One region of the Variovorax glacialis genome, then DNA from elsewhere that is predicted to be linked to it. Evidence: predicted binding sites of a transcription regulator. Region 1 holds the regulator's gene; each other region holds the start of a gene.
The links. Region 1 encodes sigma-54, which starts transcription at its own class of promoters, with help from an activator protein. Its sites were predicted from a motif close to TGGCANGNAANCTGCTTT; they were not measured.

Region 1 (10,463 bases):
TCAGCAAGCGCGCCGGCAGCTACGTCACCTTGCGCGACCTCATTGAGTGGACCAGCACCGATGCGGTGCGCTTCTTCCTCCTGAGCCGCAAGCCCGACACCGAATACACCTTCGACATCGACCTGGCGCTCGCGCAGAACAACGACAACCCCGTCTACTACGTGCAGTACGCCCATGCGCGCATCTGCTCGGTGCTGGCGGCCTGGGGCGGCGATGTGGCCACCCTGGCGGACGTCGATCTCTCGCCGGTGCAGAGCGCTGCCTCGCAGGCGCTGTTGCTGCAGCTCGCCAAGTACCCGGCCATGCTGACCGCTGCGGCCAAGGATTTCGCGCCGCACGATGTCACCTTCTACCTGCGCGAACTCGCCGCGAGCTACCACAGCTACTACGACGCAGAGCGCATCCTGGTCGACGAGGAGCCGGTGAAGCTGGCCCGCCTCGCGCTGGTCGCGGCCACCGCGCAGGTGCTGCACAATGGCCTCGCTGTTCTCGGCGTCAGCGCGCCGAAGAAGATGTGATTTCGACCTCCACCATGAAACAAAGACAAAGCGGCAACATCGTCATCGGGTTGATCATCGGTCTGGTGCTCGGGCTCGGCGTGGCGCTCGGCATTGCGGTCTACGTGACCAAAGTGCCGATCCCGTTCATGACCAAGACCCAGCGCGGCGGCGCCGAGCAGGACGAGGCCGAGGCGCGCAAGAACCGCGACTGGGATCCAAATGCACCGCTCGCGGGCAAGTCGGCTGCGCCGGCCCGCGGCGCGGCTCCGGCGCCGACGCCCGCCACGGCCGCGGCGGCGACGCAACCTGCGACCGTCGGTCCGCTCAATCCGCCCTCCGGACCCGTTCCGGTGGTGGTCGCCCCCGGCGCTCGCGGCACCGACACCGCAGCCGCCACGCCGCCGCGCACGGCACGCACCGCGCCCGTTCCGGCCGAGGCCAACGCGACGCCATCGAGCGACCCGCTCGGCGACCTCGCCAGGGCGCGCTCCGGCGCGAGCAGCGGCAGTTCGAGCAGCAGCACCGACCCGTTCATGTACTTCGTGCAGGCTGGCGCCTTTCGCACGTCCGAAGACGCCGAGGCGCAGCGCGCCAAGCTGTCGCTGATGGGCGTGGAAGCCCGCGTGACCGAGCGCGAGCAGGCCGGCCGCACCGTCTATCGCGTGCGCGCAGGTCCGTTCAACAAGAAGGACGATGCCGATCAACTCAAGGAGCGGCTCGACAGCGGCGGCCTCGAATCGGCCCTGGTCCGCGTCCAGCGCTGAACCTTCACCTATCTTTACTTCGCGCCCTCGGGGAACTCCATCCCGAAGCGCGGGCTCTTTCAGCCGACAGGAGAACCTCTTAATGAAACGTCGTGACTTTTCGCTGGCCGCTGCCTCGCTGGGCCTTCTTCCGCTCGTGGCTCCCTTGCACGCCCAGCAACGCCCGCCCAAGGCCGGCACCGACTACATCGTGCTCGGCAAGCCGGCGCCGGTCGACACGCCGGCCGGCAAGGTCGAGGTGGTCGAGTTCTTCTCGTACAACTGCCCGCATTGCGCGGCCTTCGAGCCGCAGCTCGAAGCCTGGGTCAAGAAACTGCCCCCGTACGTCAATTTCAAGCGGATTCCGGTCCCCTTCGTCGGCAACGACACCGAAGCCAAGCAGCGCCTGTACTACACGCTCGAAGCAATGGGCAAGGTCGACGAGTTCCAGCTGAAGATCTTCAATGCGATTCACAAGGAGCGTGTGCCGATGACCGGCGACGCGGCCATCCTCGCGTGGGTCGAAAAGCAGCCGGGCCTCGACGCCAAGAAGTTCGCCGAGCTGTTCAAGTCCTTCTCGGTCTCCGGCAAGGCAAAGCGCGCTGCCCAGCTCACCAGCGACTACCAGGTCGCCGGCGTGCCGGCGCTCGGCGTGGCCGGCCGCTGGTACGTGGACGGCGATACCGCCGGTTCGCTCGACCGTGCCCTGCAGGCCGTCGATTTCCTCATCGGCGAAGCCCACAAGGGTTGAACGCGCCGGGTGGTCCGGCCATCCGTCCGTCCGTACGTGAAGCCCGCTTCGGCGGGCTTTTTTTGTCGGAGCGCGTCCAGACCGAATCCGCCGGCCGCATACAATGCAGAGCAAGTTTCGTGCCTCTATGATCTCGCCACCTTCATCTCCCTTTCGCCAACTCGCCCGTGGACTGCTTCTCGCCTTGACGCTGGCCGGGCTCGCATCGGGCGCGCACGCGGAGAAGGCCGATCGCGCCAAGCCGATGAACATCGAGGCGGACTCGATGCGCTACGACGATCTCAAGCAGACCAGCGTCTTCACGGGCAACGTCGTGGTGACCAAGGGCACGATCGTCATCCGTGGCGACAAGATCGACGTTCGGCAGGATCCCGAGGGCTATCAATACGGCGTCGTGACCGCGGCACCCGGCAAGCTGGCCTATTACAAGCAGAAACGTGACTCGGGTCCTGACGAGTGGATCGAGGGCGAGGGCGAAGTCATCGAATACGACAGCCGTGCCGACAACGTGAAGTTCATCCGCCGCGCGGTGATGCGCCGGCTGATCGGGGCGACACCCAACGACGAGAGCAGCGGACCGCTGATCGTCTACGACCAGAGCAACGACACCTTCTCGGTCAACGGGTCTTCGCTGCCGCCCAACGCCGGCGTGGCGACCCAGCCGGGTGGTCGCGTCAAGGCGATCCTCACCCCCAAGGCCGCGCCGGCTGCACCCGCCGTCGGCGGAAAACCGGCCGCCGCCGCGCCCGCACCCGCCCCCGCACCGGGCACCGGGTTGCGCGCCACCACCACCCTGGGCGGAGAGGCCAAGAAGTGATCGAAACCGCAGGCATGAGCGAGGGCGCAGGCGCGCCGGGCAGCCGCCTCGAGGCGCGCGGGCTCCAGAAGAGCTATGGCAGCCGAAAGGTCGTCAAGGACGTGTCGCTGGGCGTGCAGAAGGGCGAAGTCGTCGGCCTGCTGGGCCCCAACGGCGCCGGCAAGACCACCTCCTTCTACATGATCGTCGGCCTGGTGCGGGCCGATGCCGGCGACATCACCATCGACGGCGAGCCTATCGCGCACATGCCGATCCACCGCCGCGCGCGCATGGGCCTGAGCTACCTTCCCCAGGAGGCATCGATCTTCCGCAAGCTCACGGTCGAGGAGAACGTCCGCGCCGTGCTCGAACTGCAACGCGAGCCCGACGCCAGCGGTCGGCCGGTTTCGCTGTCGAAGCAGCGAATCGAGGAACTCCTCACCGAACTGCTGGCCGACCTGCGGGTGGACCACCTGCGCGATTCGCCCGCCCTGTCCTTGTCCGGCGGCGAGCGTCGCCGGGTCGAAATCGCCCGCGCCCTGGCCACGCAGCCGCGCTTCATCCTGCTCGACGAACCCTTCGCCGGCATCGACCCGATCGCCGTGATCGAGATCCAGCGGATCATCAATTTCCTGAAGGAACGCGGCATCGGCGTGCTGATCACCGACCACAACGTGCGCGAGACGCTGGGCATCTGCGATCACGCTTTCATCATCAGCGACGGGCATGTCCTGGCACAAGGTACGCCGGCCGAGATCGTCGACAACGCCGAGGTGCGACGCGTGTACCTCGGCGAACATTTCCGGATGTGAACATGTTGCTCGCCCCCAGGCTCCGCACTTCGTGCTTCGCCTACCCCCTGCCGGGGGCAGGCCGGCCGCTACGGGCGGCCGGGCGCGGCGGCCTTTTGGGCCAGAGGGTTTCGTTATTTCCATGAAGCAGGGTTTGTCGCTGCGGGTTTCGCAGCATCTCGCTTTGACGCCTCAGCTCCAGCAGTCGATCCGGCTGTTGCAGCTTTCCACGCTTGAGCTGACGCAGGAAGTCGAGCAGATGCTGGACGACAACCCGTTCTTGGAGCGGACGGCCGAAGAGGCTACGCGTGAGGAGTTCGGGCTGGAGACAGCCGATGCGCCTGTTCGCGACGACGACCGGTTTGCCGATGGCGAGGGTGATTTCGCGCCCGGTCCGTCGGCGTCCGCCCCGGAAGTCGCCGTCGCTGCCACCAGCGAAGCCGAAGTCGCCACGGCGGACACGGCCGACGGCGAGCCCGACTGGGAGGGCGACGGCACCATCGACCTCGCGCCCGACGACAGCGAATGGGGCGGCGACGCCCCGGCGCGCGCCAACAACCTCGGCGACGACGAGCGCACGGACGCGGCCGAACTCGCGCGCAGCCAGGAGTCGCTGCAGTCCTTCCTGCACCGGCAGGCACTCGGATTGCGCCTGAGCGAAACCGATCGGGCGGCGCTGCGCTTCCTGATCGAGTCCCTCAACGAGGACGGCTACCTCGAAGACTCGCTGCCCGCCCTGGCGTCGGGCCTCGCGGGCGACGACAACGACCAGTTCGACGACCTCGTGCACCACTTCCAGGTCGCGCTCGGCCTGCTGCAGAGCCTGGAGCCGGCCGGTGTCGGTGCGCGCAGCCTGGGCGAATGCCTGACCATCCAGCTGCGCGCCCTCGCCGACGAGGACGAGAGCGATGACGAGGCGCAGGTGCGCAAGACGGCGATCGCGATCTGCAAGCAGCCGATGGAGCTGCTCGCCCGCCGCGACTTCAAGCGCCTGGCCACGCTGACGCGAAGCAACGAAGAGGAAGTGCGCGCCGCCCTGCAGCTCATCGCCAGGCTGGAGCCCAAGCCGGGGCGCCGCTTCGTTGATGTGGAGCGCAACGTGGTCGTGCCCGACGTGATCGTCACGCGCGTCGGCAATGGCACCAACACCAAGTTCCGCGTGATGCTCAACCCCGAAGTCATGCCGCGCCTGCGCGTGCACGACATCTATGCCGGCGCGCTGAAGCAGCACAAGGGCGAGGGCAGCCAGGCGCTGTCGCAACGCCTGCAGGAGGCACGCTGGTTCATCAAGAACATCCAGCAGCGCTTCGACACCATCCTTCGTGTGTCCAACGCCATCGTCGAGCGGCAGAAGAGCTTCTTTGTGCACGGTGAACTCGCCATGCGCCCGCTGGTGCTGCGCGAGATCGCCGACGAACTCGGGTTGCACGAATCCACCATCAGCCGCGTGACCACCGCCAAGTACATGGCGACGCCTTACGGCACGGTCGAACTCAAGTACTTCTTCGGCTCGGCGCTTGGCACCGAAACGGGCGGCAATGCATCGAGCACCGCCGTGCGCGCACTGATCAAGCAGTTCGTGAGTTCGGAGGACCTGAAGAAACCGCTGTCGGACAGCCAGATCTCCGAGATGCTCAAGGAGCAGGGCATCGAATGCGCGCGGCGTACCGTGGCGAAGTACCGGGAGGCGCTGCGGATCGCGCCGGCCAATTTGCGGAAGGCGCTCTGAGGGCCGTCTGAAGGAGGCGCCTCAAGCCTCGCGCCCTTCCAGCGTTACCAGCGCCGCCTGCGCCAGCCCTTCCCACTGCATGCGCGACCAGTGATCCACATAGCGCCTGAACTGGCGCTGCGTCGAGAGAACCGGAAACGAATCCGTCGACAATTCGCGAATCTGCCTGCAATGCTCGACGATGCGATCCTTGGCGACGCCGGGCTCGAAGGCGTTGCCTCCGTAGACGGCGCTGAGCAGTTCCAGTTCCGCCAGCGTGCCGTGCGCCCACACCCGGTCCGTGATGGCGGCCGTACGCAATTGCCATTGCGCCAGTTGCCAGGCCACCAGCCACCATTTGCCGTACTCGGTGCGCAACGCGGTCAGCGCGCCGTCGTCCGGCGCCAGCGCGGGGATGGCCGCGAGCGAGAGGAACTGCGTCATCACCCAGTGATTGACCGATTCGATCTTCAGTGCCGCCTCGTAGAACTCGCGCGACTTGCGATAGGCCTCCGTGCTGCGGGGCACATTGCCGACGAGCGCGTGGATGATGGCGATGCGCTTCTCGCTGGCCGCGCTCATGCCGAGGCGTTCGGCCTTCTCCTTCGGATTGCGCTGCGCGACCGGCCTGTCGCGCCAGGCCGCCAGGTCGACGCGGATCTGGTCGCTGAGCCGGTCGAGTTCGGCCGCGGTCTCGGCGCTGATGGATGCGGCGCGGCGTGCCGGGTCCTTTTCGTTGGCACGCACCAGGGAGTCCATCCGATCGAACTTGACCTCCATCTTCGACTTGGTCTGCCGGCTGCGGAAGGCGTCCACCTGGGCTTCCAGGTCCGGCGCGACGGCCGCGTACACCACGATGCTGGCCCAGTCGTGGGTGTCCGGCAGGTCGATCCGCAGGCGCTGCCGCAGTTCATGCACGACCCAGCGCGGATCGTTGCCCGCAAGCAGTCCGCTGTAGAGCAGCTCCGCCGCGATGTTCGACGCACGCATCCACAGCGGGAACTGCGAGGCGATCACCCACGGAATGTCCTGCGCGTGCAGTTCGTGCGCGATGCTGCCGCCGGGCGTCAGCACCGAACTGGCGTTGCCTGAATCGCAGGTCGCCAGGCTCACCACGGTAGGCGGTTGCTTCGCCCGACCGTTCGAATTCATGCTCTTGAGCGCCATCGCGAGGCTCTGTCCGTCGACGACGACGTGCTCTTCGGCCTCGCCTTCCTTGCACAGCACGATGCCGTAGCGGCGGTCCGAGCCCGGTAGCGGCGCGCCGTGCGCCAGCAGGTGCACGTGCGTGTAATCCTCGGACTGGCACGCGTCGCTGATGCTGCGCGCCGTGGCATTCGGCAGCACCGTGAGCAATTTGCGCACCTCGACGACGCGCTCGCCGGGCGTATCCCTGGCCTTGACCCAGGGGTCGATGGCACGGCGCAATGCCTCCAAGTGCGCCTGCGCCGGCACGGCCGCGAAGCCGGGCGGCGAGGCAAAGGCGTAGAGGATCTTCGGCGCCCGATTCCATTGCGACTGGAGCGGCCGGCCGCGGCGGATCTCGCGCGTGATGTTGGTGAGCGTGCGCAGCAGCAGCGGCGCGCCGGAGCCCGAGGTGTCGGCCGGCGACATCGTCGCCTCGAAAGGCACCAGGCCCAGTTCGAAAGCCGAAATCAGCAGCCGGATGTTGACCAGGCGGCTGGTATCCCCGCGCGCCGAGCGAAGCTCCGAGACCAGTTCCGGGATCTTGCCGAGCACCCGCGCGATCGCCTCGCCCAGTTCCTGCAGTTCGGCCGCGCGCTGCGATGCCGCGATCGGCGTTCCGTCGATCTCGTAGCGAAGGCGGTTGAGCCGCGTGAGCAACTGCGCATGCTCGAAAGGCAGATGCACGCTCACCGGCCCGTCGGCTCCGCACAGCGCCATGTAGGCGGTCAGCGGCGACAGCAGCTGGTTGTGCGCCGGCCCTGACCGCAGGAACTCCAGGCGAATATCCCGGACGTCGGACGTGTCGCTCATGTCAGCCCCTCGTGTAGCGCTGGATCTCGCGCGGTTCGCCGGTCCCGTCGCCCTCGACATGGGCCAGCGCGCCGACCGTCCCGCCGCCGGGCTCGACGCTGAGCGACACAGCGCTGGTCTGGTCCATGACGAAGGGCTGTCCGTCGAGGCGCGCCTCGTCGATCGTCTTCATGCGCCCGTCGACCAGCACGTTGAACACCTCGGTGAAGGCACCCTCGCTTGCGAGCATGGCCGGCGTGAACTGGAGCAGGCGTATCCACGTCCCGCTGTTGAAGTAGTAGCGCCCCTGGCCCATATCGATGGCGCGCTCCAAGTGCGTATGGCCGGTGACGATGAAGTCGATCGCCGGCCCGACCGCCGCCGTGACCTTGTCGAAGGTGTCGTCGCGGTCGTGGATGTCGAAGGACTTGTCGTCCTTGAGCCAGTCCAGCAGCGCGCGGCGCAGCGCCTCGGCCTGGCTGACGCCGGTCAGCCATCCGGTCAATCGGTCGATGATCAACTGGGGCGACCCCAGCGTGCCGTCGACCTGCGCTGCCGGCGACCTGCTCTTGCCAAGATTGCGCTCGACGTCGAGCAGCATGTCCTCGGCGCTGCCGCCCAGGCCCTGCTTGAGATTCGGCCCCAGCATCTGCTCCAACGTCATGGCGGGCGGGGCCCTGGATTCCGGCGGCGGCACGACGACGTCACCCGACAGCCGCGCATCGACTTGCGCCCCGCCGCGCTTCCATTCGCCGACGATGCCAAAAAGCTGGTTGATCTTGTTCGCCTGCGACGGGTCGAGCACCAGCAGCGTGCCGACCGCCGCCGAGTTCTCGGGCTTGAGCAGGTCGATCCACGCAAAGCGGCGCTTGACCGTGTTCATCACCTCCTTGACCATGCGCGTGCCCGCGTTCGGCTTCCATTCGTCCTGCGGCAGCGAGAGCCCGGCATTCATGCGGCGCGACACCCGGGCCAGGTCTTCGTAGCGGTTGTAGTTCCAGTCGTCGACCTCGTTGCCATGGATGCAGAACACGCGCGAGCGGCCGACCATCGCCGTGTACCCCGCACCCGCCGTCGAGAACTCGATGCGCGCACGCGCCGACAGGTCATCGCCCGCCAGCCGCGACAGCAGCAGCCGTTGCGACGGCGGAAAGGCGATCTCGATGTCGTGATTGCCGATCACGAACACCAGCGTGCGTCCCGGCAGCTTCACGAACGCGGCCAGCGCAGCCCAGACCGGCGCGAACGAAGCGTCGTCCATGATGCGGCGCACCGTCGTTTCCGCATCGTCGATCGCCACGTAGCCGGCCACGTCTTCGGCCAGCGTGTCGAACACGTCGCCGTTGAGCACCAGCGCCACGCGCCCCTGCGGCCGTTGTTGTGCGAGCCGGAGGATGAAGTTCGCCAGCCGCCCCGATTCACGGAGGATCTGAAAGCCGGTGCGTCCTCCCATGTGCAGGTCGGAAATCGCGTGGAGTTCGTCGAAGGTGGGCAAGTCGCTCATGGTCTCGGCGCTTTCTTGCGCCAGTCGTGGCGCCGGCTTGGCAGCATAGGCCGTGGCGCCCCGGCTGCCCTCCGTAGAAGTGTGGAGTTACCTCCGTCGTCGTGGGGATGCGCAAGCGCCCGACATGTGTAACGCTTTGAAGCATGTATCGCGACGACCTTCCTCATGACTCACCCGTCGAGGAGTTCGACGAGTTCTTCTGGGGCGACCTCCTCGACTACATCGCCGAAGGCCGGGTCGTGGCGGTGGTCGACAGCGAGTTGCTCACGGTCACCTGGCAAGGCCGCGACGTCGCATTCGATGCGCTGGTGGCGGACCGGCTGGCCGAACGACTGCACATCGATACGCGCGGCATCCGCGGCATCCACGGCATTCCGCGCCTCGACGACGTCGTGAGTTGCTACCTGGCTTCTCCGCGCGCCCGCAAGGAAGATCTCTACGTTCGCATCGCGCAGGTGGTCAAGGACCTCGATGTCGCGCCGCCTCAGGCCCTGCTCGACCTCGCCGCGGTGCGGGGGCTCGATCTCTTCGTGACACTCGCGTTCGACAGCATGCTGGTGCGCGCCATCGACCTCGTGCGCCACGGGGGCCAGCTGCGCACGCAGGTCGTCGCATTCGCGCCCAACCGGCCGGCCGACCTCCCGACGCCGCGCGAGCGACTCGCGGCACCCACTGTGTTTCACCTGTTGGGGCGGCAGTCCTCGGCGCCCGAATGGGTGATCTGCGACGAGGATCGCCTCGAATTCCTGCACGCGCTGCAAGAGGACGCTCGGCGGCCGAAGCTGCTGTTCGATGCGCTGCGCGAAGACCACCTGCTCCTCATCGGCTGCCGCCTGCCGGACTGGCTGGCGCGCTTCTTCCTGCGCTCGGCCAAGAACGAGCGCCTTTCATCGCGGCGACAGACGGTGGAATACTGGGTCGACCCCCGGGCGGCCAATGACCCCGCACTAAAGGACTTCCTGGATGTCTTCAGTCCCGACACGCACCTGATCAGGTTGGACCCCGCGAACTTCTGCGCCGAGTTGCGTGCACGTTGGGCGCAGCGCCACCCCGAGGGACTTGTGGCACCCCCGCCGCCCGGGCCGAAGGCAGCCAGCATGGAAGGCGCGGTGTTCATCAGCTATTCGAGCAAGGACACAGCGGCCGCGACCCGTCTGGCGAAGGCGCTGGATGCGGCCGGCATCGACGTCTGGTTCGACCACAACGAACTGCAGGCCGGCGACGACTGGGATCGCCGTATTCGCAGGGGCGTGGAGGGCAGCAGCCTGTTCGTTCCGCTGATCTCCGGCGCCACGCAGGACAAGGAGCATCGCCGCGATTTCTTCTGGCGCGAGTGGAACGCCGCCGACGAGCGGGCAAGGGGCCTCGCGCCGGATGAGCCATTTCTCGTCCCTGTCGTGATCGACGACACGCCACCCTATGGCAGCTGCGTGCCGGATCGCTTCCGCTCCGCGCAATGGACGGCGCTGCCCGACGGGCAGGCCACCCCGGTGTTTGTCGATCGCGTCCGCGACCTGTACCGAAAGATTTCCGGCCGCTGACCATGACACACGCCCCCGCAGTTTGCCTGGCATCGGGCCATGGCGGTTTCGAGCGATGCGCAAGGCGCAGTGCACGCTGGAGCAACTGCGATGTGTGAAGCCATCGTCGCCGTTGTTCCGGCCTCCGAGCGGCTGACGCCGACAAACCCGTG
Region 2 (10,463 bases), on a different contig from region 1:
ACTCGGATGAAGGTCACGCGCACCACCACGACCTCAATCTTCGTGCGGCGTACGTGCATGTACTGGCAGACGCAGCAACTTCCGTGTTGGCGCTTGGCGCCCTGGCGGGCGGGAAGCTGTGGGGTGCCGCTTGGCTCGACCCAGCAGTGGGAATTGTTGGCGCAGTGGTCGTGGCGATGTGGGCTGTCGGCCTCCTGCGGGATTCCGGTCGGGTCCTTCTTGACGCTGAGATGAATGCGCCGGTGGTGGCCGAAATTAGGGAAGTCATCGACGCAAGCCCCGTGAAGGCCACCATCTGCGACCTGCACGTTTGGCGTGTCGGAAAGGGCAAATACGCTTGCATCATCTCGCTCGCCACGCGCGAGCTGGTCGAGCCCGACTACTTCAGACGCCAGCTTGGCATCCACGAAGAATTGGTCCACATCTCCGTTGAAGTGAATCGACTGCCTGGCCTTCATGCCATGAGTGCTGCATAGAGCCGAAATGAAGCCGGTGGCGGCTAACCAGCCGGGAGGCTGCCGGAGCCATGCTGCCTAAGGCTCCAAGCTCGTCGCGCCTGGTTCGTGCCTGGCCGTCCGCTTCACAGTCCGGGCCAAACCGACCGAGCAGCGGGCCGCAACTTGGCCTGAACAAGGGATACAAAGACGACATGAAGGCTCTCACCCATCGCGGCGTTCTTGCGGCAATCGGAGCGGCGGCGCTCTTCGGCGCCGGCACGCCGGTCGCCAAGCTGCTGCTCGCACATACGAGCCCCTGGTTGCTGGCAGGCATGCTTTACCTGGGTTCGGGAATAGGACTCTGGCTGTGGCGTCTGCTGTCTCGCGCGCCGCGAGTCCGACTCCAACGAGCCGAGGTCGGATGGCTAGCGGGCGCCGTCATCGCGGGGGGCATGCTCGGCCCCTTGCTGCTGATGACCGGACTGGGCGGAATGGCGGCAGCCGATGCCTCGCTGCTTCTGAATTCGGAGGGCGTCTTCACCGCACTCCTTGCTTGGTTCGTGTTCAAGGAGAACTTCGACCGGCGCATTGGGCTTGGAATGGTGGCCATCGTGGCAGGGGCGGCCGTTCTCAGCTGGCCGGGAGAGGAAGGCGTCGGTGCCCTGTGGGAATAGGACTCTGGCTGTGGCGTCTGCTGTCTCGCGCGCCGCGAGTCCGACTCCAACGAGCCGAGGTCGGATGGCTAGCGGGCGCCGTCATCGCGGGGGGCATGCTCGGCCCCTTGCTGCTGATGACCGGACTGGGCGGAATGGCGGCAGCCGATGCCTCGCTGCTTCTGAATTCGGAGGGCGTCTTCACCGCACTCCTTGCTTGGTTCGTGTTCAAGGAGAACTTCGACCGGCGCATTGGGCTTGGAATGGTGGCCATCGTGGCAGGGGCGGCCGTTCTCAGCTGGCCGGGAGAGGAAGGCGTCGGTGCCCTGTGGCCGTCGCTAGCGGTGCTGGGCGCATGCTTGGCCTGGGCGGTCGACAACAACCTCACCCGCAAGGTGTCGGTGGCCGACGCGTCATTCATCGCAATGACCAAGGGTCTGGCCGCCGGTGCGACGAACCTCGCACTGGCGGTCGCCACCGGCGCAGTCTGGCCGCCAGTCGTGGTGGTCGCAGGCGCCGGTCTGCTGGGCCTCCTAAGCTACGGCACGAGCCTGGTCCTATTCGTCGTCGCCCTGCGGCACTTGGGCACCGCGCGCACCGGCGCCTATTTTTCCGTTGCTCCGTTTTTTGGCGCGGTGCTGGCTATTGGCCTGCTTGGCGAGCCCCTGACGTTTCAACTGGTCCTCGCTGGCGTCTTAATGGCCATCGGCGTCTGGCTTCACCTGACGGAGCGCCACGGACATCGGCACGTGCACGAGCCGCTAGCGCATAGCCACGAGCATGACCATGACGAGCATCATCAGCATGTGCATACCGATGGCTCGTCCGCCGCGTCCAGGCACACCCACTGGCATCGCCATGAGCCCCTGGCCCACAGCCATGAGCACTACCCGGATACTCATCATCAGCACTCCCATCCGCATTGAGCGCTCCAGGCGCACCTGCGTAGCTGAGTGAGTTCAATGCGAGGCGGCTTTCCCATGGAAGTGGGCCCCGTCGGCCACTGCAACAACGGGCGGGCCTGCGTCCGTGTGACGGCTTTGGACGGGAGATGCATCGACAGTATGGGCTATCGAGCCGCGCCACCGTTAGGTTCGACGGCAAACTGCTGCCGTGCAATCCCGTAGCGCCGCATCTTCTCCCAGAGAGTCTTGCGGCTGATATCTAGGCGCGCCGCCGCTTCAGTTACCACTCCGTGGTGCTCTTGCAGTACCGCTACCAAAAAGGCACGTTCCTTTTGTTCGAGATGTTCGCTCAAGGAGCGGCTTTCGCTTTTGGGCTCGAGCGGCGAGATGTAGTCACTGGCAAGGGGGAAAAGGTCGTACGGTTCAAGCGTCGGTCCTGCGCCCAGCGCGAGCGCCCTCCGCAGCACATGGTTGAGTTCGCGCGCGTTACCAGGCCATCCGTGCGCAAACAAGGCCTGTTGCGCTTCGAGCGATAGCTTGAGCGCAATACGTTGCTTCGAGGCCGTGGTCAGTTCTCGCAGCATTCGGTCCGCGAGCCAGAGGATGTCCTCCCTGCGTTCGCGCAGCGGCGGGACCTGCACTGTTAGCACGTTGATGCGGTAGTACAGGTCTTCCCGGAAGTGCCCTGAGCGCACCATCGCTGGCAAATCCCGGTGGGTGGCGCAAACGAGCCGAAAGTCGACGTACGTGGAAGCTTCGGCACCTATCCGCGTGACCTTGTGCTCCTGCAGAACGCGCAGCAAGCGCGCTTGCATGCTGAGCGGCATATCGCCGATTTCGTCAAGGAAGAGCGTACCTCCGTTGGCCTGCTCGATGAAGCCCCTGTGGGCCTTAGCGGCCCCGGTGAACGCGCCGCGCACGTATCCGAAAAGTTCCGCCTCGATAAGTGCCTCGGGGATGGCCGCGCAATTGACGGCAACCCATCCGCCGGGGCGTCGGAGCTTTGCGCTTTCATGAAGAGAGAGCGCAAAGACCTCCTTGCCGACACCCGACTCGCCCGCGACAAGAACAGGCTCCATGCTGTCGGCAAGCCGAGACATGAGCGACTCAATCTTGCGCATTGAAGGCGAGATACCGAAGACGGCGTCATCTACGTGCGGCGGGGGTGCCTCGCAGAAGTCATGCAGGCGCACCATCAACTGGTCGAGGTCAAACGGCTTGGTCACAAAGTCAGCCGCGCCGGCCTTCAGAAGGCCTACGGCTTCGTCGATGGTCCCGAACCCGGTCATGAAGACGAAGGGCGGGCGCGCCGGCGCGCCCAGCGACTCGAATACCTCCCGTCCAGAAACGTCGGGGAGCCTCAAGTCGCAAAGTGCCAGGGCATATTGGCGCCGCTCGAGGGCAAGTAAGGCCGAGCGGCCGTCGCGATGCCAATCGAACCCCAGCCCTTCCATGCGGAATCGGTCGCACAGGCTTTCTCCTAGAAGTTCATCGTCCTCAATCAGACACACCTTGGCAGCGCTGGTCATGTGGATAGCTCGCTTGATATTGATGGACGCACCTTGGCCTCGGGCGGCGCGCAAAGCGGGATGCGGACTTCGAAGACGGTGTTCCCTCCTTGCGCGGTCAGGGAGATGTGGCCGCCCATCGCCGTGACAAGGTGGTAACTTGCCCAGAGCCCCATGCCATTGCCTTCACCACCGACCACCGGCTCAAAAGGTCTATTCCGTCGAGCCTCTGGAAACTCCACCCCGTCATTGGTGACGCGCATCACGAGTTCGGAATTTGTCACGGCCGCGTCGAAGTCAATCTTCGACTCGCTGGCCTGTACCGCATTGAGCAACAAGTTGAGCACCACCTGCCGAACCGGCGCCGCGGGAGCCGGGAGTTCGTGGTCGATGGGGTAATGCCACGTCAGCTTCGCGTGCTTGCGCCGGGCCTGCGGCGCCACGAGGACGCGCAGGTCCTCCAGGTCAGAGGGCGAAAGCGCACGGGCAGTCGTCTTTGTCTCGATAAGCAATGCCGAAAGGGTCTGTCGAATCTGTTCCAGTCCTCGCTCGAGCAGCGACACCGTCTTCGGCAGCAGGCGCGGGTCCTTGCGAAGGTTGCTCAGCGCGTTGAGCATCCCAGCAAGCGGATTGTTGATTTCGTGAGCGACGCCGGAGGTCATGCGCCCTATGGCAGCGAGCCTGTCGGCGGCGACGAACTGCTCCTGCAACTGCTCTTTCTCCCTAAGCTGTTGCTGCAGTTGCTCAAGCGAATGCTCCAATCTTGCAAGTTCGCTGGCGACCGGCGGCGCATGGTTCGACGCAGTGGTAGCTGCCGGGGCATAGGCCGACGACTTGAGCGCAGCCTCTTCCCCGAGTTGATAGAGCGCCTCGGTTACGCGGGCGACCGGGCTCGCTAGGCGGTGCCCGAGCCACCAGCCCAAGGGCAACAGAAAAGCCACCAACGCGAGAGCAATCAGCGACAAGGTTGTCACCGTCTCCTTGTAGCGCTGAGCAAACAGGGAGTGCGAGTAGCTCATCAACAGCGACCCGATGACTTCCCTGTCCGTCGAGAGCAGCGGCATCTTCACGACGGCATAGGTTTGCGAGGCTGACTCAACCTCGGTGATTGCGAGGTCTCCCGCCTGGACGCCCAGCGCTGCGGCGCGCCGCAATGGCTCGGACAAGCCCGAGATGTCCGACCGCACGGCGAATCGATTGGGGTCAGAGGAGACGAACACGCGGTTGCTGCGGTCGAGAACCACCACATCGCTACGTTGAACTCCACTGTCCGTGGTGGCGACGGCGCGGACGGCCTCGAAGGCTTCCCACACATCGTCGCGAGCCATGTGAACCACGAGCCCTCTGGCAAGCGATTGGGCGACGGCCGTTGCATGGTCGTGAAGGTCCTCACGGAGCCAGTGCCGAGCCGAGACCGCAATAGCGAGTGAGATGGCCAGCGCCGTGCCGATGGAAATCGCGGTGATGAGCAACGGTACCTTTGCCCGGTAGCTCCAGTTGCTTGGCTTCAGCAGCCGATGGAGGTCGAGGCTCATTTGGGGCGCTACCCAGCGCGGGGACCTGTCATGGCGACCAGGCTCGCGATGCCGTCAAAGACCTCTGGTTGAAACGTTCCGAAAGCGGTCAGGTTCAGTTCGTTGAGGAGACGTTTGCCGTTCGGCACGTCTGCCATGCCCAGAAGTGCAGCGCGAAAGCGCTGCTCCGTGTCGGCATCCAAGGTGCCGCGCGCTGCGACAGGTGGAAATCCATAAAAGTCGCTGCGCCACGCAACGCGGGTCTTTTCGACCAGGCCGGGCGCCAGTAACTGCAGCGTGTCCCAGACATACCCATCTACCGCTCCGCCTTGGGCCAACCCGGCAGCAACGGCCTGCACGACGTTCCGGTGTCCCCAGGTGAAGAAGCTGCGGCTGAAATGGCGGTCGGGGTCCACACCGGCCTTCATCAGCGTGGTGCGGGGGACGAGGCAGCCCGAATTCGAATCCGGGTCGGAATATGCGAAGACTTTCGCGCGCAAATCCAGCAGGGACGACGTTTTCGTGTCGGCTGCGGGAACGATGAGGTAGGACTGGTACCAGGGGCCGTCGCGATACATCGGGATGGAGACACCGTGCAGCTGCGCCTTGTTCACGACCCACGGGAAGCCGCAAATCCAGGCGGCGTCGAGCGCATCGCTTCGAAGCAGCACCATGATGTCGCGGTAGCTGCGCCTCTGGACAAACTCAACCGGCATGCCCATGGCGCCCGACAAGTGGGCAGCCCATCGCGCCAAGAATCCGACCTGGTCGTCAAGGAAGACAGGCGTCGTACCGAATCTGAAAGGGCGCGACGATTGGCCCGCAGCGGTGTGCGGCAAGAAAACAGCGCCCGCGCTCACGCACGCCAGCGCCGAAGCGCGCAGTCCGGCTCGAAGCACCTGTCGACGCTTCACTTCTGTCTCCTCAATGCCGACCACTGAATGTTACTGCCGCGTAACCCACGTCCGGTAGAGCGGACAAACCCCTGTTACGACACCGTAACGTGGCCTGGGGCGCGGGTGAGACATTTCCAATCAAATCAACGGCTTAGGTGATAGGGGTCGATTGGCACGGCTCTCGCAATTGAGTTCATGGCATCGACACCAACCACGCGAGGAGACCATGGATTCAACCGTCAGCCGTCGCACCTTCTTCAAGGTTTCAGGGGCGACCGCCGCAGGCGTCGCCATTTCAGGTCAAGCCTCCGCCGAGGCTGTCCAAGTCGAGCCAGGTCGCACGACCTTGCCCTATCCCCGAAAGCCCGTTGGAACGACCTCAGGACTCAAGCTCAACGAGGTGGCGAGCTTCAGCTATCCGGACGACTCTTCACCTTGCGCGATGGTCAAGCTCGGACGGCGGGTTCCGGGTGGCGTGGGGCCGGAGGGCGATATCGTCGCCTACAGCGTCCTTTGTACGCACATGGGATGCCCGGTCGCCTACGACGGGAAGGCGCGCGCCTTCAAGTGCCCGTGCCACTTCAGCCAGTTCGACCCCGAACTGGGCGGGCAAATGATTTGCGGCCATGCCACTGAGAACCTGCCGCAGGTGACCCTGAGCGTCGGCTCCGACGGCGCCATCACGGCGTCCGGGGTCCAGGGGCTCATCTACGGTCGCCAGTCCAACGTGCTGTGAGGAGCCTGCCATGACAAATCGCAAGGACCGTGTCGCGCTTCCGCCGGTGAACGCGCAGCGCACCAACATGACCTGCCACTTCTGCATCGTCGGCTGCGGCTATCACGTCTACAAGTGGGATGAGGGCCAAGAAGGCGGACGAGGCGAGAAGGAGAACGCGCTCGGCGTTGACTTCACGAAGCAGGTGCCACCGATGGCCATCATCATGACGCCGGCAATGACCAACGTCATCGAAGAGAGGTCCGGCAAGCGCTCGAGCATCATGATTGTTCCGGACAAGCAATGCGTCGTGAACAGCGGGCTGAGCTCGACCCGCGGCGGCAAGATGGCGACGTACATGTATGCGGCGGACGGCATCACGGCGGACCGACTGTTGGCACCGCGCTTCTACGCTCGCGACCAATGGGTCGACGTCGATTGGGACTACGCCCTCGCCATCTATGCGGGTCTTATCAAGAAAGTGCTCGATACCGACGGGCCAAAGGCTGTCGCGTTCTCAGCTTTCGACCACGGCGGCGCCGGGGGCGGCTTCGAAAACACCTGGGGTTCGGGCAAGCTAATGTTCAGCGCAATCCAGACGCCGACGGTTCGCATTCACAACCGGCCGGCCTACAACTCCGAGTGCCACGCGACGCGGGAGATGGGCGTCATGGAGCTGAACAACAGCTACGAAGACGCGCAGTTGGCGGACGTCATCATCTCCATTGGCAACAACCCCTACGAAACGCAGACGAACTACTTCCTGAACCATTGGGTGCCAAACATGCAGGGCGGCACCGTGGACAAGAAAAAGCAGATGTTCGGCGGCGAGTCGCTCGCGGCGGCGAAGGTCATCTTCGTCGACCCGCGTCGCAACGTCTCAGTCTCGGTCGCGGAGGCGGCGGCTGGGAAGCCGAATGTCCTGCATCTGGACCTTCAGCCCGGAACTGATGTTGCCCTGTTCAATGGGCTTTTCACCTATGTCGTCGACCAGGGATGGCACGACAAGGAGTTCATCGCTCAACGGACCAACGGCTTTGATGAGGCGGTCCAAGCCAACAAGCTGTCGCTCGATGAATGTTCGCGCATCACTGGCGTGCCGGTCGCAAAGCTGCGACAGGCGGCCGAATGGGCCTACAAGCCGAAGGCTGGCGGAGCACGTCCGCGCACCATGCATGCCTACGAGAAAGGCATCATCTGGGGCAACGACAACTACCTCATCCAGTCAGCGCTTCTGGACGTGGTCATCGCGACGCACAACGTCGGCGGCCGCCGGGGTACCGGTTGCGTGCGCATGGGCGGACACCAGGAGGGCTACACCCGTCCGCCACATCCCACCGGCGAGAAGATTTACGTCGACCAGGAGCTCATCAAGGGCAACGGCCGCATGATGACTTGGTGGGCCTGCAACAACTTCCAGACCAGCAATAACTCGCAGCAGCTACGCGAGGTGGTGCTGCGGCGCAGCCAGATAGTCAAGGAAGCGATGGCCAAGGCGCGCGGCGCGTCGCCGCCGCAGATGGTGGACGTCATTTACGAGGCCACCACGCGCGGGGGACTGTTTGTCGCGTCCATCAATCTCTATCCGACGATGCTGGCCGAAGCTGCGCACCTGATGTTGCCGTCGACGCATCCGGGTGAGATGAACCTGACCTCGATGAACGGCGAGCGTCGCATGCGGCTATCCGAAAAGTTCATGGACCCGCCGGGCGATGCGAAGCCAGACTGCATCATCGCCGCGATGGTGGCCAACAAGCTGCGCGCTCTCTACCAAGCCGAAGGCAACGCCAAGATGGCTGAGCGCTTCGCAGGATTCGATTGGAAGACGGAGGAAGACGCCTTCAATGACGGCTTCCGTCGCGCGGGACGGCCAGGGGCGCCGCCCATCGACAGCCAAGGCGAAGACACGGGGTATCTGGCAACGTACGACCTGCTGCGCAGAGCCGGCAACGATGGCGTGCAGCTGCCCATCAAGGAGGTCAAGGATGGGAAGCTGATTGGCACGCCGATGCTCTACACGGAGAAGTTCGGGACCAAAGATGGCAAGGCGCAGTTCAAGCAGTCGCCATGGCCCGGCTTGCCCAAGCCCGTCGAGGCGCAGAAGGCCAAGCATCGCTTCTGGATAAACAACGGGCGCAACAACGAGGTGTGGCAGACGGCATACCACAACCAGTACGACAGCCATGTCCGTGGCCGCTATCCGATGGCCTACATCGAGCTCAATCCCGACGATATGAAGTCGGTGGGTGCAAATGCCGCGGATGTGGTTGAGGTCTGGAACGACTACGGCTCGACCTTCGCGATGGTCTATCCGGTGGCGGACGCCAAAAAGGCGCAGGCCTTCATGGTGTTTGGCTACATCAGGGGCATCGCGGGTGACGTCACGACCGAATGGACGGACCGCAACATCATTCCGTACTACAAGGGAACGTGGGCGAGCATCCGGCGCGTGGGGAGCATCGAGGAGTACAAGCGCACGGTTTCGACCAAGCGGCGCTCCTTCGACACCGTCTGACCACATCCGGAAAGCGTGGCCATGGAAGAGAATCGCCTGTTGTCGGAGATGCTCAGTCGCCGTTCCGTCTCGCCGAAGCGGCTGTGTGGGCCCGGGCCAAGTCCAGACGAACTGGGCTTGATGGTTGACGCTGCACTTCGAGCACCGGACCACGCGGGCTTGCTGCCGTGGCGGCTCGTTGAATTCCCGCCGTCACTTCGGGAGAGGCTCGCGGACTTGTTCGCAGCGGAGAAGCTCCGGCGTGACCCTGTGGCACCGGCGGACGACATTGAGCGCGCCCGGGAGCACGCGACACACGCCCCTGTTGTGCTGGCATTTGTCGTGCGGCCACAGCGGCATGTTTTAGTGCCAACGCATGAACAGTGGCTCAGTGCGGGAGCAGCTCTCGGCAATCTGCTGCTTGCGGCTCATACCTTGGGGTATGGCGCCATCATGTTGAGCGGTGAGCGTTGCCAGGACGATGCATTGCGTGCGGCCTTGGGATTGACGCAACAGGAAACTTTGGCCGGCTTCGTTAGCATGGGCGCGGTCGCGAAGTCGCCGCCGCCTACAGCCAGACCGACGAGGAACAAGGTGCTATCAGCATGGGAACCGACCCACATGGCTGAGATGAGCGCTGACTGGCAGCGCCCGTAGCCAACTTGAACGTAGTTCGGCTTAGACGCGGCATGGCTTCCAGGCGCGCGCCAGCCATGGGGAGAGCGCACATCGTCAAACGACTCGGTCCGAACGGAGCGCTTATGGGGCGTGGCGCTCCTCTTGGCGAGGAGGAGCAAGCATCACTGCACATGGTGCATGGCTAATCACTAGTTCTTCAAGGGAGCCAGCCAATAGCCTTGCGAGCGGCGAGCGTTCGCGGTGGCCGAGCACGACGACATCTGCATGGAGCTCTCGTGCCTGCAGAACAATCTGCTCCGCTGGCACCCCTTCCGCAAGATGAACCTCGACGGATACGCCGGCCCGCGAGGCAACGGGCTCCAAACCGCGAAGCATTTGCCAAGTGTGGCGGCGCTCCGCTTCCAGCTCGAGTTGTGGTCGCTTGTGGCGGAGGTCAATGACTGCAAGCGCGTGAAGCTTCGCATTGAGGCCTTGTGCCAAATCGAGGCTCAGGCTCAACGCATTCTCCGAATGGGGCGAGCCGTCGAAGGCGATGAGGACATTGCGCAGCATAGGAACCCCTCATCGCTATATGGCGCGTTGATTGACCCGTTTGGAAAGTTCTTCAGCGCTTTCCCTGCGCTCGCTATATCGGTCCACCAAGTAGGGGCTGACGTCGCGCGTGAGCAGCGTGAACTTGAACAGTTCCTCCATCACGTCGAC
Region 3 (10,463 bases), on a different contig from region 1:
TGGCAGGCGAAGTGATCGCGGCCTGCGAAAGCGAGCGGGCTTCCACGGGGGTGCATGCGCATGCCTGACCGCACCGTGATCGGCTGGGACATCGGCGGGGCGCACGCCAAGGCCTGCCTCCTTCGAGACGGCGAAGTCCTCGACGTGGCGCAATGGTCCTGCCCGCTGTGGCTGGGCATGGACCGGCTCGATGCCGTGCTGCATGCGGCACGAGAGCGCTGGGATGGGCTGCCGGCCGCGCAGCACGCGGTGACCATGACGGGCGAGATGGTCGACCTCTTTGCGGACCGGGAAGACGGCGTGCGCCGGATTGCAGCGGAGCTGACGCGCTCCCTGCCCGCGCCACACTCGGCACGCCTCGGCGCTGGCCCGGGTTCCGTCCACTTCTTCGCCGGCGACGCCGGCTGGTGCGGCGACGCCGACGTGCCGGACCTGTGGGACGCCATCGCTTCGGCCAACTGGCTCGCCACGGCACGCCACGCCGCGTTGCGCATCGGCACCGGCCTGCTGGTGGACATCGGCAGCACGACGACCGACCTGATCGCTTTCAAGGACGGGCACGTCCTGACCGGCAACCGCACCGACGCGCGACGCCTGGCCAGTGGCGAGCTGGTCTACCACGGCGTGGTGCGCACCCCGCTTTGCGCCGTGGCGCAGCGCATCGACTGGCGTGGAACGCCGCTCAACGTCATGAACGAATTCTTCGCGACCAGCGCCGACGTCTACCGCCTGACCGGCGAGCTGGACCCCGCCCACGATCTGCATGCAAGCGCCGACAACGCGGCCAAGGACCCGGACGCCACCCGGCAACGCCTGGCCCGAATGATCGGGCTCGACCGGCGCGACGGCTCGGCGGACGATTGGCTGGCCTTCGCGCGGGCCTGGCGCGCACGGCAGGTCGGCGTGCTGGGCAGCGAGATGCGCCGCGTGATGGAAGCGCACGACCTTCCGCGTGACACGGTGATCGTCAGTGCCGGCTGCGGCGACTTCCTGGTCCCGGATGTGGTGGCGAGCGCCAATGCGGACGGGCCCGGGCGCAAGCTCCGCCACCTCCGGTACGGCCGCGACGTCGCACGGGTCGCGGAGAACACGGGCGAAGACCGCGCCGCCGTACAGGCGTGGGCCCAGGTGTGCGCCCCCTGCGTCGCCGTCGCCACTCTGTTCGACATGGGCCCGTCCGTATGTGGATCGTGAAGATCGGCGGAAGTCTCAACGCGAGTCCTACGCTGCCGGCGTGGCTCGACCTGCTGGCCGAATGCGGCGGGGGCCGCGTGATCGTCGTCTGCGGTGGCGGCGCATTCGGCGATGAAGTGAGGCGCGCCCAGGCGCAGTGGCGCTTCAACGACCTCAACGCGCACAACATGGCGATCCTCGCGATGGCGCAGACGGCCTACCTGATGCACGGCCTGAACCCGGCCTTGCAGCTCACGCGAACCCGGTCGGACATCCACCGTGTGCTCCACAAGGGACAGACCGCCCTGTGGCTGCCGCTGGAACTGCAACGCAACCGATCGACCTCCCAGACCAACTGGGAGTTCACCTCCGACAGCATCGCACTCGATCTCGCGCATCGCCTGAATGCGGAACGGCTGGTGCTGGTCAAGTCCTGCGAGATCGATCCGAGATTGAGCCTGGCCCAACTGGGGGAGGTCGGTGTGGTCGACCGGGCCTTCGGGGCGCTGTCGGACGGCGCGGCCTTTCCGATCGACATCGTTCATTGCGAGGAAGTGGCGCGTGTTCGCTCGTTGCTCCTGGGTCACCTCCGGTTCGACGATCAATGATCCGGCGCGCCGCCTTCGGCGCCTTCCTGGCCGCGCATCAGCGTGACCAGGGCGCGAAGGCGTTCGGCGTCGAGCGCCGCGCTCCGGTCGCCCGCGCACACCGCCGTCCGGAAGCCGGCGAAGTCGGGCGCGAGGGCGCGCAACCGTTGCGCATGCTCGGCGCGAAGCGCGCCCGCCAGCCCGACCATCGTTCCGGTCGCGCGCACGGTGGCGATGAAGCGCTGCAGATCGTCCATCGGCACCGCATCGAACAGGCTGCCCGCCAGTTTGTCGAAGGTGTCGGCCATCACGCCGGGGAACCCCAGCGCGCACGCATACCTCGCATCGGCCGGTTCCAGGCCCTTGTCCGCGATGAAGACCGGCACGACGGGCCAGCCACTGACGGCCAGCGTGTCGAGCACCTCGCGCGCCTGCGGCGACCGCTCGACGCCGACCTTCACGTAGTCGACCCCGCACGCACCGACCGCATCCACGCGCTCGGCGATGTGGTCCAGGTCGTCCATCGACACGTCGCCAATGGTGGCGCTGATGGGCAAGCGGCTGCCGGCCCAGCGCAGCGCACCCACAATTTCGCGAATGGTGACGACCGGCAGGCCGCCCAATGCACCCAGGCCCGGCTCCTTGAGATCGATGAAGTCGACGCCCGCTTCGGCAGCCAGCAAGGCCTCGTCGACACTTCGAACGCTGACGAGCAGTTTCATGACGGTGCTTCCCGGGTGACATCGAGGGCCTTGGCCCTGTGGCGATTCACTGCGTCGACCAGCCAGCCCCAGGCTTCATGCTCCTCGGCACCGGCCGTCTTGTCGATGGCGATCTGGAGGTAGGCCATCTCGCTGTCCACCTTCTGCGGCGGCAGCATGTGCAGCCGGCTCACCAGCACGGCCCCTTCGATCACGGCCGCCTGCGCGCGGTTGAAGCCGGCGAAATTCGAATGGGCGACCTCGTGGACCCGCATCATGTGCAGCACCGGACGCTGCGCATCGTCGACCTGCTCGGCGAGCCTCAGTTCCACATGGCTCAAGGCGCCGCTCAGGCGCACGCCCGCGATCTTCTCGGCAGGCAGCGTCGGCCAGTCGCGCCGACCCGTCACGCAACCGGCGAAGACGCGGGTGTCGGTCACGATGTTCAGCACGGCGCAACCGGTCGCGCCGATGTTGTCGTAGGTGGTCGAAGGCTTGAACGGCATCAGCACGATCCGGTCGTCGCGGTAGCGCACGCCCATCGGCGCGACATGCGGCTTGCCATCGGCTGAGACCGTTGTCACGACGGTTTCGAAGATCACGTCGTTCATTTGAAGGGCTCGCCGGTTGTCTTTCGCACGGCCTTCGTCGTTCCCGGCGCGCACCATGCATCGGGGTCTTCGTCACGGCGGTCGACCGCGCAACCCCAGTCCAGCGGCTGATCCTGCACATAACGCTTGCCGAGCTTGTGCGCGATCTCGGCATGCGCCAGTTCCACCCCCATGTAGAAGGCATGCGCCGCATCGTCCTCGAGGCCAAGTTGCGGCCACAGCTCGAACGCGCCCAGCCCCTTGCGCAACCCGTCACGGTTGTAGACATGCAGGCCGCTCGTGGACACCTGCACGCGGAAGTTGGGGTCGCGCACCTGCGAGGCGGTGGCCGCGATCTCCTCGGGCGTGTCGAGGAACGGGCGCTTGGCATGCACCGTCATCAATGCATCGCTGAGGCCCTTGGGCAGCGTGCCGTGGTGGCGCGCGGCGTACATGATGCGCCGCGCCCAATCGGCTTCCTTCACCGCGCGGCGGGCGTGGTTGCTGACCTGCGTGGTCAATACTGCGGCCACGTCGAGCTCGGCGCAGATGCCGAACAGCAATGCGTTGATGCCGCTGGTGTCGGCCTCCGTCAGTTCGGTCAGGTTGCCCACGCCCATCATGATCGGCACCTCGGGAAAGCGCTCGCGCAGGCGGTGGTAGCGGACGATCGACCGGGTCATTCCGAACGGGATCGGGTCGAGGATCGAATCGGCGAGGAACGCCCTGCCCCGCCGCTGCATGATCTCGACGGCCTCGTGCAGCGAGGCTTCGTCGCTAGCGACGCGCGGGATCAGGATCGGTGTGGACGCGACTTCGTCGGCCACCCACAAGGTGTCGAGCGTCAGGCTCAGCAGGTAGTCGGCGCCGGCGCGGCCGCCGCGCAGCAGTTCGGCGGTGTCCACGGAATCGACGCTCACCCGGAAGCCTTCGGCCTTCAGGGCCTGGACGGCGTCTTCGAGATGATCGAACGCGGTCTCCGGCAGGCAGCCCAGGTCGATGACGTTGGCGCCGTCGGCACGCAGCTGCCCGGCCCGCGCGATGATGGCGGGCACGCTCAGGCGCGGCGCGTCGACGATCTCCGCGAAGATCGCGACCTCGTATTCGTCCAGGCTGACCGCCTTGGCGGCACGGTCGAAAAAGCGCGGCAGGTCCTTCACCTCCTCGGGTCCGCGCTGCACCGGAATGCCGAAGTGCGCGGACAACGCCTCCATGTCGCCGCGACAGCGCCCCGGCACGACGATGCGGTCGAAGCCAGCCGCCGCGGGGACCCGGCGGCGGATCATGTCGGCCGTCATCAGCCCGGCCACCTGCAAGCCCAGGTCTCGCACTTCCCACGTGAACGGGGCCGCCTCGATGCCGGCCAGCACCCGCTCCAGACTCGGCTGCGCGAGGTGCCCGGTCAGGAAGAGGATGTGTTCCATGCGCGAGAGATTTCCTTCAGTCGGAGGTCCAGTGCCGCTTCGAGCTCCGCCGACGAGGTGACGACCCGGCAGAAATCGATCGCGCGCAGGCGTTCCACGTTGTCGAGCTCGATGCGCCTCGGCCGCAGCGTGACCCAGTCGTGCGGCGATCGGGTCACGACCACCGGCTCGGTATCGCATGCAAACACGATGCCCGGTATGCCCCGCTTGCCGGCCTGCGCGAACATGTTGGTCGGCAGCGAGTCGCTGATGCCGTAAGCGCACTTGGCGACGGTGTTGCTGGTGGCCGGGGCGACGACGACGGTGTGATAGATGTCCTCGTAGAGCATGCCCACCGGCACGCCGCTGGCCGTCTTGTCGCGAAAGATGCGAAAGCGCGCCTTCAGCTCGTCGAGGTGCAGCCGGTAGATCTCCAGCACCTCCTCGCCGGCAGCCGAGAGGAACAGGTCGACATTCGGCAGTCGCGCGGCCAGCGCGAGGGCTTCGTCGAGAAAGTGACCGGACCCGGTCACGCACCAGGCGAAACGCGAACGCGGCTTGTCGCCCTCGGCCCGCGCGTCGTCAGGCGCAGCGTCGGCGGCGATGCTGCGCGATGCAGCTTCAGGATTCGGGCTCTGGATGGGAGACCTCAATCTGGAGCTTGTGGATCTTCCGGTAGAGCGTGTTCCGGCTGACGTCGAGCGCCTTAGCCACGTTGCTCACGTTCCAGCGGTACTGCTCGAGCATCTGCAGGAGCAATTGCCGCTCGTTGGTCTGGATCAGGTTGAGCTTGGTGCTGCCGGGCGCGTTGTCGGCGTGCCCTTCGCGCGCCGAGCCCGGCGCGGCCCCAGATGCCGGGGGATGCACGGGCGTGTCGGTGCGCTCGGCATTCATCCCGAGCATCAGTTCGCCGTCACGCGCCGGTTGGAGGTTGACCGCCATCGCGGGCAGATGGATGCGGGTGATCGGCCTGCCGTCGGCCAGCGCGGCCGCGGTCCGCAGCACGTGCCTCAACTGGCGGATGTTGCCGGGCCAGGCATGCGCCATGAGCAGGCGCTCCGCCTCGGGACTCAGCGATGCGTCCGAACCGCCTTCGGCCGCGAGCAGCGCGTGGATCAGTTCGAGCCTGTCGCTGCGTTCGCGCAACGCCGGCAACTGCACTTCGACGCCTGCGAGCCGGTAGTACAGGTCTTCGCGGAACCGGCCCTCACGCACCATGGCCGGCAGGTAGCGATGGCTGGCGCTGATGAGCTGGAAGTCGACCGCATGGCTTTCCTCGGTGCCCAGCGGCGTGACGCGCCGCTCGTCGAGCACGCGCAGGAGGCGCGACTGAAGCTCCAGCGGCATGTCGGCGATCTCGTCGAGGAACAGCGTGCCGCCGTCCGCCTGCAGCACCTTGCCGCGGCGGCCGGCACGCTGCGCGCCGGTGAATGCGCCGGCGCAATAGCCGAAGAGTTCGGATTCGATCAGGGCCTCGGGCAGGCTCGCGCAGTTGATCGCGACGAAGGGGCCCGACCCGCGCGGGCTGCCATCGTGCAGCGCATGCGCGAAGACTTCCTTGCCCGAGCCGGTTTCGCCGCAGACCAGGATCGGCGTGCCTCGCGCGATCACCCGCCGGCCGATTTCGAGTTGTTCGGCCAGCCGCGGATCCTCGAAGGTGCACGCGGGCGTCGCGCTGCGCAGTGCGGGCGTCGGACGAACCTTTGGACGGCTGATCGTCGCAAGCGACGAATCGCCCGTCGAGGAAGATGACGACGATGTCAACGCGGGGGACGGCGTGATTACCGCATCGGCGACGGAGGCGGGACGCCGCGCCACCGCGAAGAAGCGCAGCGCCGCGTCGGTCCCGTAGGTCACCACCGGGTGGAAGGACGACGAGGCGCTGCGCTGCAGCATGTCGGCGAGCGAAGTCTGGAACAGGTCCTCGATGCGTCGCGAGCGGATCTGGTCCATCGACTGCAGGCCGAGCTGGAACATGGCGCTGCGGTTGGCGGCAAGAATGCGGCCGTCGTCGTCCACCGCGAGCTTGCCTTCATGCAGCGTGTAGACGAACTCCGGCCGGCTGTGGAAATGCAACGGATGCGCATTGCGGAACTCGCGATCGATCAGGCGGTTCTCGATCATCCTTGCCGTCATCGACAACAGCACCAGCAGATGCTGCTGCATCAGGCTGGACCGGCTCGTCACATCGAGCGCGGCGACGATGTTGCCCGTGGGGTCGAACACGGGGACGGCCGAACAGGTGAGTTGCGTGAACTGCGTGAAGAAGTGATCGTCGCGGGACACGGTCACCGGGCCGGCTGCGGCCAGGCAGGTTCCCATTCCGTTGGTGCCTGCCTCTGTCTCGCTCCAGACGCCACCGGCACGCAGGCCCAGCGGCCCGACTTCGGCAGCGAACTCGGGCGACGCCACCATGTGCAGGATCACCCCATCGGTGTCGGTCAACAGCACGGCGATCTCGCTGTCGGCCAATTGCTGAAAGAGCGTGGTCATCTCGTAGCGCGCGCATTCGATCACGGCCGCATGCCTTGCGCGCCGCTCCTCGAGCGGTGTGCGCCCGATCACGTTCGGGTCGCGGGGCTTGTCCGGTCGCAGGTGGTACTGGTCGAGACAGCGGATCCATGAGCGCATCACCACATCGGTGGTCTGGTCCTGGAATCCGCCACGCACGATGTCCAGCACACGGTCCGCATGAGGATCCGCCGGCTTCGCGCCTTTTCGAAGGGTCAACGCCATCGATGTCTCCATGTGCGACTGGCCCGCCGGATGCGCGGTACCTGGAACGCACTGTATGTATGGCCCGCATTTTGCAGCTTGCATCCGCAGCGCGCAAAGATACTTTTTGCGACATCGCAGGCCCACACCAAGGAGCCGACTTGACCCCCGAGCAACACGCCGTGAGTTCCAGGCCCCTTGATTGGCCCCTTCCACAAGCGGATCTGTCCACCATGGACGTGATCTTCATCGAAGGCTTCACGGGCCAGACGGTCATCGGCATCCATGAGACGGAGTTGCATCGACCGCAGCCGCTGGTCATCGACGTGCACGCAGGCCTCGCCCGCTCGCGCGCTTGCGATACCGATCGCATCGTGGACACCATCGACTACGCGGCGGTCTGCGACCGCCTACGCCGCCTGCTGGTCGAGCACAAGCTTCAACTGCTCGAAGCCTTCGCCGAAACCATCGCCGACATCGTGATCGGCGAGTTCGGCGCAACGTGGGTTCGCGTCAAAGTGGTCAAGCCGAAGAAGTTCGTCGACGTCGCAGCGGTCGGCGTGCAGATCGAGCGCAGACGCCCCCCCGCGGAAGAGCACATCTCCCGCGGAGGGGCCGTATTGCGCCTGATCGGCTCAGGCATGGTCCCCGGCTAGAGAAGCAACGCCCGGAACCCCGGCCCCTTCCAGAAACACCGCGGAACCGGCTTCGCCGGGCCGCAGGTGTTGCCCCCTGAAAGGGGGTGGAGAGCGACACGAAGTGCGCGAGCCTGGGGGTGAGTCAGGAATGCGCAGCGAAGGGGTGGGCGGCGCTGCCTTTTTTGGAGACTACTTCGGCAGCGGTTGGCGAACCCGCGACGGCGCGCTGGATCGCTTCCTTGGTGGCCTGGTAGTTGTAGTCCTGGATCTTCGCGTCGTTCTCCGCGAGCCAGTGGATGAAGACGCCGACACACACGAACAGGTTGTCGGCTTCGGCGGCCGGGATCGTGCCGTCTTCGACGCAGTCGGCCACGGCCATGGCCACGGCGCGCTGGGCGGGGCCGAACATCTGCACGGCCTGCTTCGCGCCCTTGATCGTGACCTTGTTAAAGAGCACGGTCGACGGCTTGGTCAGCAGGTTGGGTGCAACGACGGCCAGCAGACAGGTGAAGCCGTCCTTCTGGTTGGTCAGGGCATTCGCGAACGCTGTTTCGGCAGGGCTGCCGCGCGGCCCGATGATCAGGTCGATGTGAGCAACTTCGTTACCCTCACCGACGAGCGACTCGCCGACCATCATGCGATCAATTTTTGCCATGGTTGTTAGTCTCCTGGATTGCGTTCTGGGCCAAAGGGACGCCGGCCTGCCGGCCGGCGCAATCCATCAGATATCACGTTCCGTGCCACCCGTGCCGCGCTAACTCGCGACCGGTCAGGACGGGCTCGTCAGGCCGGCGATCAGCAGGGCGGCCACGGTCAGATCCGCCGTGGTTCCGGGGTTGATCCCGCTGGCCTTGAGCGAGGCGTCCCAGGCTGCGAATTCCGGATCGACATCGAGTGCGCCTTCGCGGCGCGCGCGCACCCGCCATCCTTGCGCCGCAGTCATGACAATGTGTGCCACGGCCTCGCCATGAATCCGAACAATGTGTGAATCTGCAACGCTGCCCAGCAGCGCCAGGTAAAGCCGCTGGACCGCAGCGACGGTGGCGGCATCCGGCGCGGCGTCCGCCGACCTCCCCATCAGCGAAAACCCGATGCCGAGCGTCGGCAGGCCGAGGTCGAACAATGTGCCGTAGCCGTCGCGGTACTGGCGCGCGATGCTGTCGCGGTGTGCCGCGAGTGCCATGGCCTCGCGCAGGTCGACCGTGGGCGCGCGCCTGACGTCCTCGTCAGGTGCCGTTCCCAGGCCGCCCGGACTGGCACGGGCGATGGCCCGGAAGGCCGCCTGTGCATCGCGCAGATCGAGCGCGCCCAGCACGCCTTCGATGGCCTCGCGCAAGGCGGCCGGCGTCGTCGCCTCGGGCTGCAATTCGACGGCCCGCGCGATCGGCGCGCACAGCAGCAGGATGCCCAGGTTGGTGTTGCAACCCGCGGCGGCCCAGGTCGCATCGACCGCCGCCTCGATGCGCTCGCCCACCGATGCGCCGGGCGCGAACAGCGGCCCGGCCGCGGCCTTCGCGCTGGCGATGAAGTTGTCGGCCGTCATGCGATGCCCGGCCGACACCCGGCTGACGTTGCCCGGCTTGCGGACGGCCACGTCGAGCTCGCAGGCGCGCAGGAAGCACGCCTTCGCCCGATCTGTCGCGAGCTGGGGCATTTCCATGACATCCACGGTTCACGCCCTGCGAGAGACTGTCGAGGGCACGCCAGCCCGGGCGCTCGCAAGCTTGCGATCGAGCAGGTCGTCGACGATGCAGCGCGCGATGTCGAAGCCGGTCACGCGCTGGAGGCCCTGCCAGGCGGCTACGCCGTTGACTTCGATGACCTGGATGCCGCGCCGCGAAGGCATCAGGTCCACACCGGCGTAGTCCATGCCCAGCGCGAGCGCCGCGCCTTCGGCCAGTTCGGCCAGTTCGGGCGCCAGCTCCGCGGGTTCGCATCGCGCGCCCTGCGCGACGTTGTGGATCCAGTGACTGCTGACCCGACGCATGGCCGTGACGGCCCTCCCCCCGACCACCAGAACGCGCCAATCGAAGCCGGGCGTCGTCATCGCGGGAATGAAGCGCTGCAGGTACGCGAGCGAGCCGTAGGCAACATCGATGGCGGGCAGCGGGTGATGAACGCCGCCCACCTGCCCCACCAGCTGTAAGCCCTTGCCCTGCGAACCGAACAGCGGCTTCAGCACGAGCGCGTGGCCGGCAGCGCCCTCGCGGATCGCGATACGTTGCGCCTGCGCGAGCGATTCGGTCGCCCAGGTCGGCGGCGAGGCGATGCGCGCCGCATGCAGCAGCAGGCTCGTCATCGACTTGTCGACGCTGCGTTCGATCGCACGGGCATCGTTGTAGACCGGCACGCCGAGTTCGCGAAGCGCATGCAGCACGCCGAGGCGCTTCGTGACCTGTTCAAAGCTTCCGCTCGCGATGCCGCGCACCAGCACCGCGTCGGGCAGGTCGCGGCCGAAGCCGGGGATGACCAGGCCATGCCAGGCGGCCGTGGTGTCGATCCTGCAGTCCGCCAGATCGATGCAGCGGCCGACGCAGCCCCGCGCGCGGAGTGCCGCCTGGAGCCGGCGCGTGTGCCAGCCCGTCTTATCCGTCATGATGGCGACGTGCATCACGCTTCCTTGCGCCACAGGCCGAGCAGCAGCGCCATGTCCAGT

Region 2: ACSFBL_RS20885 (arsenate reductase (azurin) small subunit) is a predicted target of sigma-54. The motif match lies at 6,084-6,101, and genes of this name have one in related genera.
Region 3: fae (formaldehyde-activating enzyme) is a predicted target of sigma-54. The motif match lies at 8,533-8,550, and genes of this name have one in related genera.

Annotation. Positions count from the first base shown of each region.
Region 1 is NZ_JBPJZT010000017.1:7,491-17,953, forward strand. Features, by position in the region: gene argS (arginine--tRNA ligase) at 1-518, shown strand, start outside; gene ACSFBL_RS29325 (SPOR domain-containing protein) at 533-1,264, shown strand; gene ACSFBL_RS29330 (thiol:disulfide interchange protein DsbA/DsbL) at 1,347-1,994, shown strand; gene lptA (lipopolysaccharide transport periplasmic protein LptA) at 2,122-2,811, shown strand; gene lptB (LPS export ABC transporter ATP-binding protein) at 2,826-3,602, shown strand; gene ACSFBL_RS29345 (RNA polymerase factor sigma-54) at 3,724-5,310, shown strand; gene ACSFBL_RS29350 (CHAT domain-containing protein) at 5,332-7,287, opposite strand; gene ACSFBL_RS29355 (metallophosphoesterase) at 7,289-8,770, opposite strand; gene ACSFBL_RS29360 (toll/interleukin-1 receptor domain-containing protein) at 8,914-10,311, shown strand; gene ACSFBL_RS29365 (nSTAND1 domain-containing NTPase) at 10,402-10,463, shown strand, end outside.
Region 2 is NZ_JBPJZT010000007.1:407,201-417,663, forward strand. Features, by position in the region: gene dmeF (CDF family Co(II)/Ni(II) efflux transporter DmeF) at 1-476, shown strand, start outside; gene ACSFBL_RS20860 (DMT family transporter) at 650-1,111, shown strand; gene ACSFBL_RS20865 (DMT family transporter) at 1,072-2,016, shown strand; gene ACSFBL_RS20870 (sigma-54-dependent transcriptional regulator) at 2,160-3,524, opposite strand; gene ACSFBL_RS20875 (sensor histidine kinase) at 3,521-5,038, opposite strand; gene ACSFBL_RS20880 (substrate-binding domain-containing protein) at 5,047-5,931, opposite strand; gene ACSFBL_RS20885 (arsenate reductase (azurin) small subunit) at 6,140-6,649, shown strand; gene ACSFBL_RS20890 (arsenate reductase (azurin) large subunit) at 6,660-9,143, shown strand; gene ACSFBL_RS20895 (nitroreductase family protein) at 9,192-9,779, shown strand; gene ACSFBL_RS20900 (universal stress protein) at 9,882-10,313, opposite strand; gene arsH (arsenical resistance protein ArsH) at 10,329-10,463, opposite strand, start outside.
Region 3 is NZ_JBPJZT010000002.1:44,101-54,563, forward strand. Features, by position in the region: gene ACSFBL_RS04530 (ATP-grasp domain-containing protein) at 1-68, shown strand, start outside; gene ACSFBL_RS04535 (hydantoinase/oxoprolinase family protein) at 61-1,194, shown strand; gene ACSFBL_RS04540 (amino acid kinase family protein) at 1,182-1,781, shown strand; gene ACSFBL_RS04545 ((5-formylfuran-3-yl)methyl phosphate synthase) at 1,775-2,482, opposite strand; gene ACSFBL_RS04550 (DUF447 domain-containing protein) at 2,479-3,072, opposite strand; gene ACSFBL_RS04555 (DUF6513 domain-containing protein) at 3,069-4,475, opposite strand; gene ACSFBL_RS04560 (flavoprotein) at 4,454-5,059, opposite strand; gene ACSFBL_RS04565 (sigma-54-dependent Fis family transcriptional regulator) at 5,076-7,190, opposite strand; gene ACSFBL_RS04570 (dihydroneopterin aldolase) at 7,403-7,825, shown strand; gene fae (formaldehyde-activating enzyme) at 7,950-8,462, opposite strand; gene ACSFBL_RS04580 (triphosphoribosyl-dephospho-CoA synthase) at 8,577-9,467, opposite strand; gene ACSFBL_RS04585 (ATP-grasp domain-containing protein) at 9,480-10,418, opposite strand; gene mch (methenyltetrahydromethanopterin cyclohydrolase) at 10,418-10,463, opposite strand, start outside.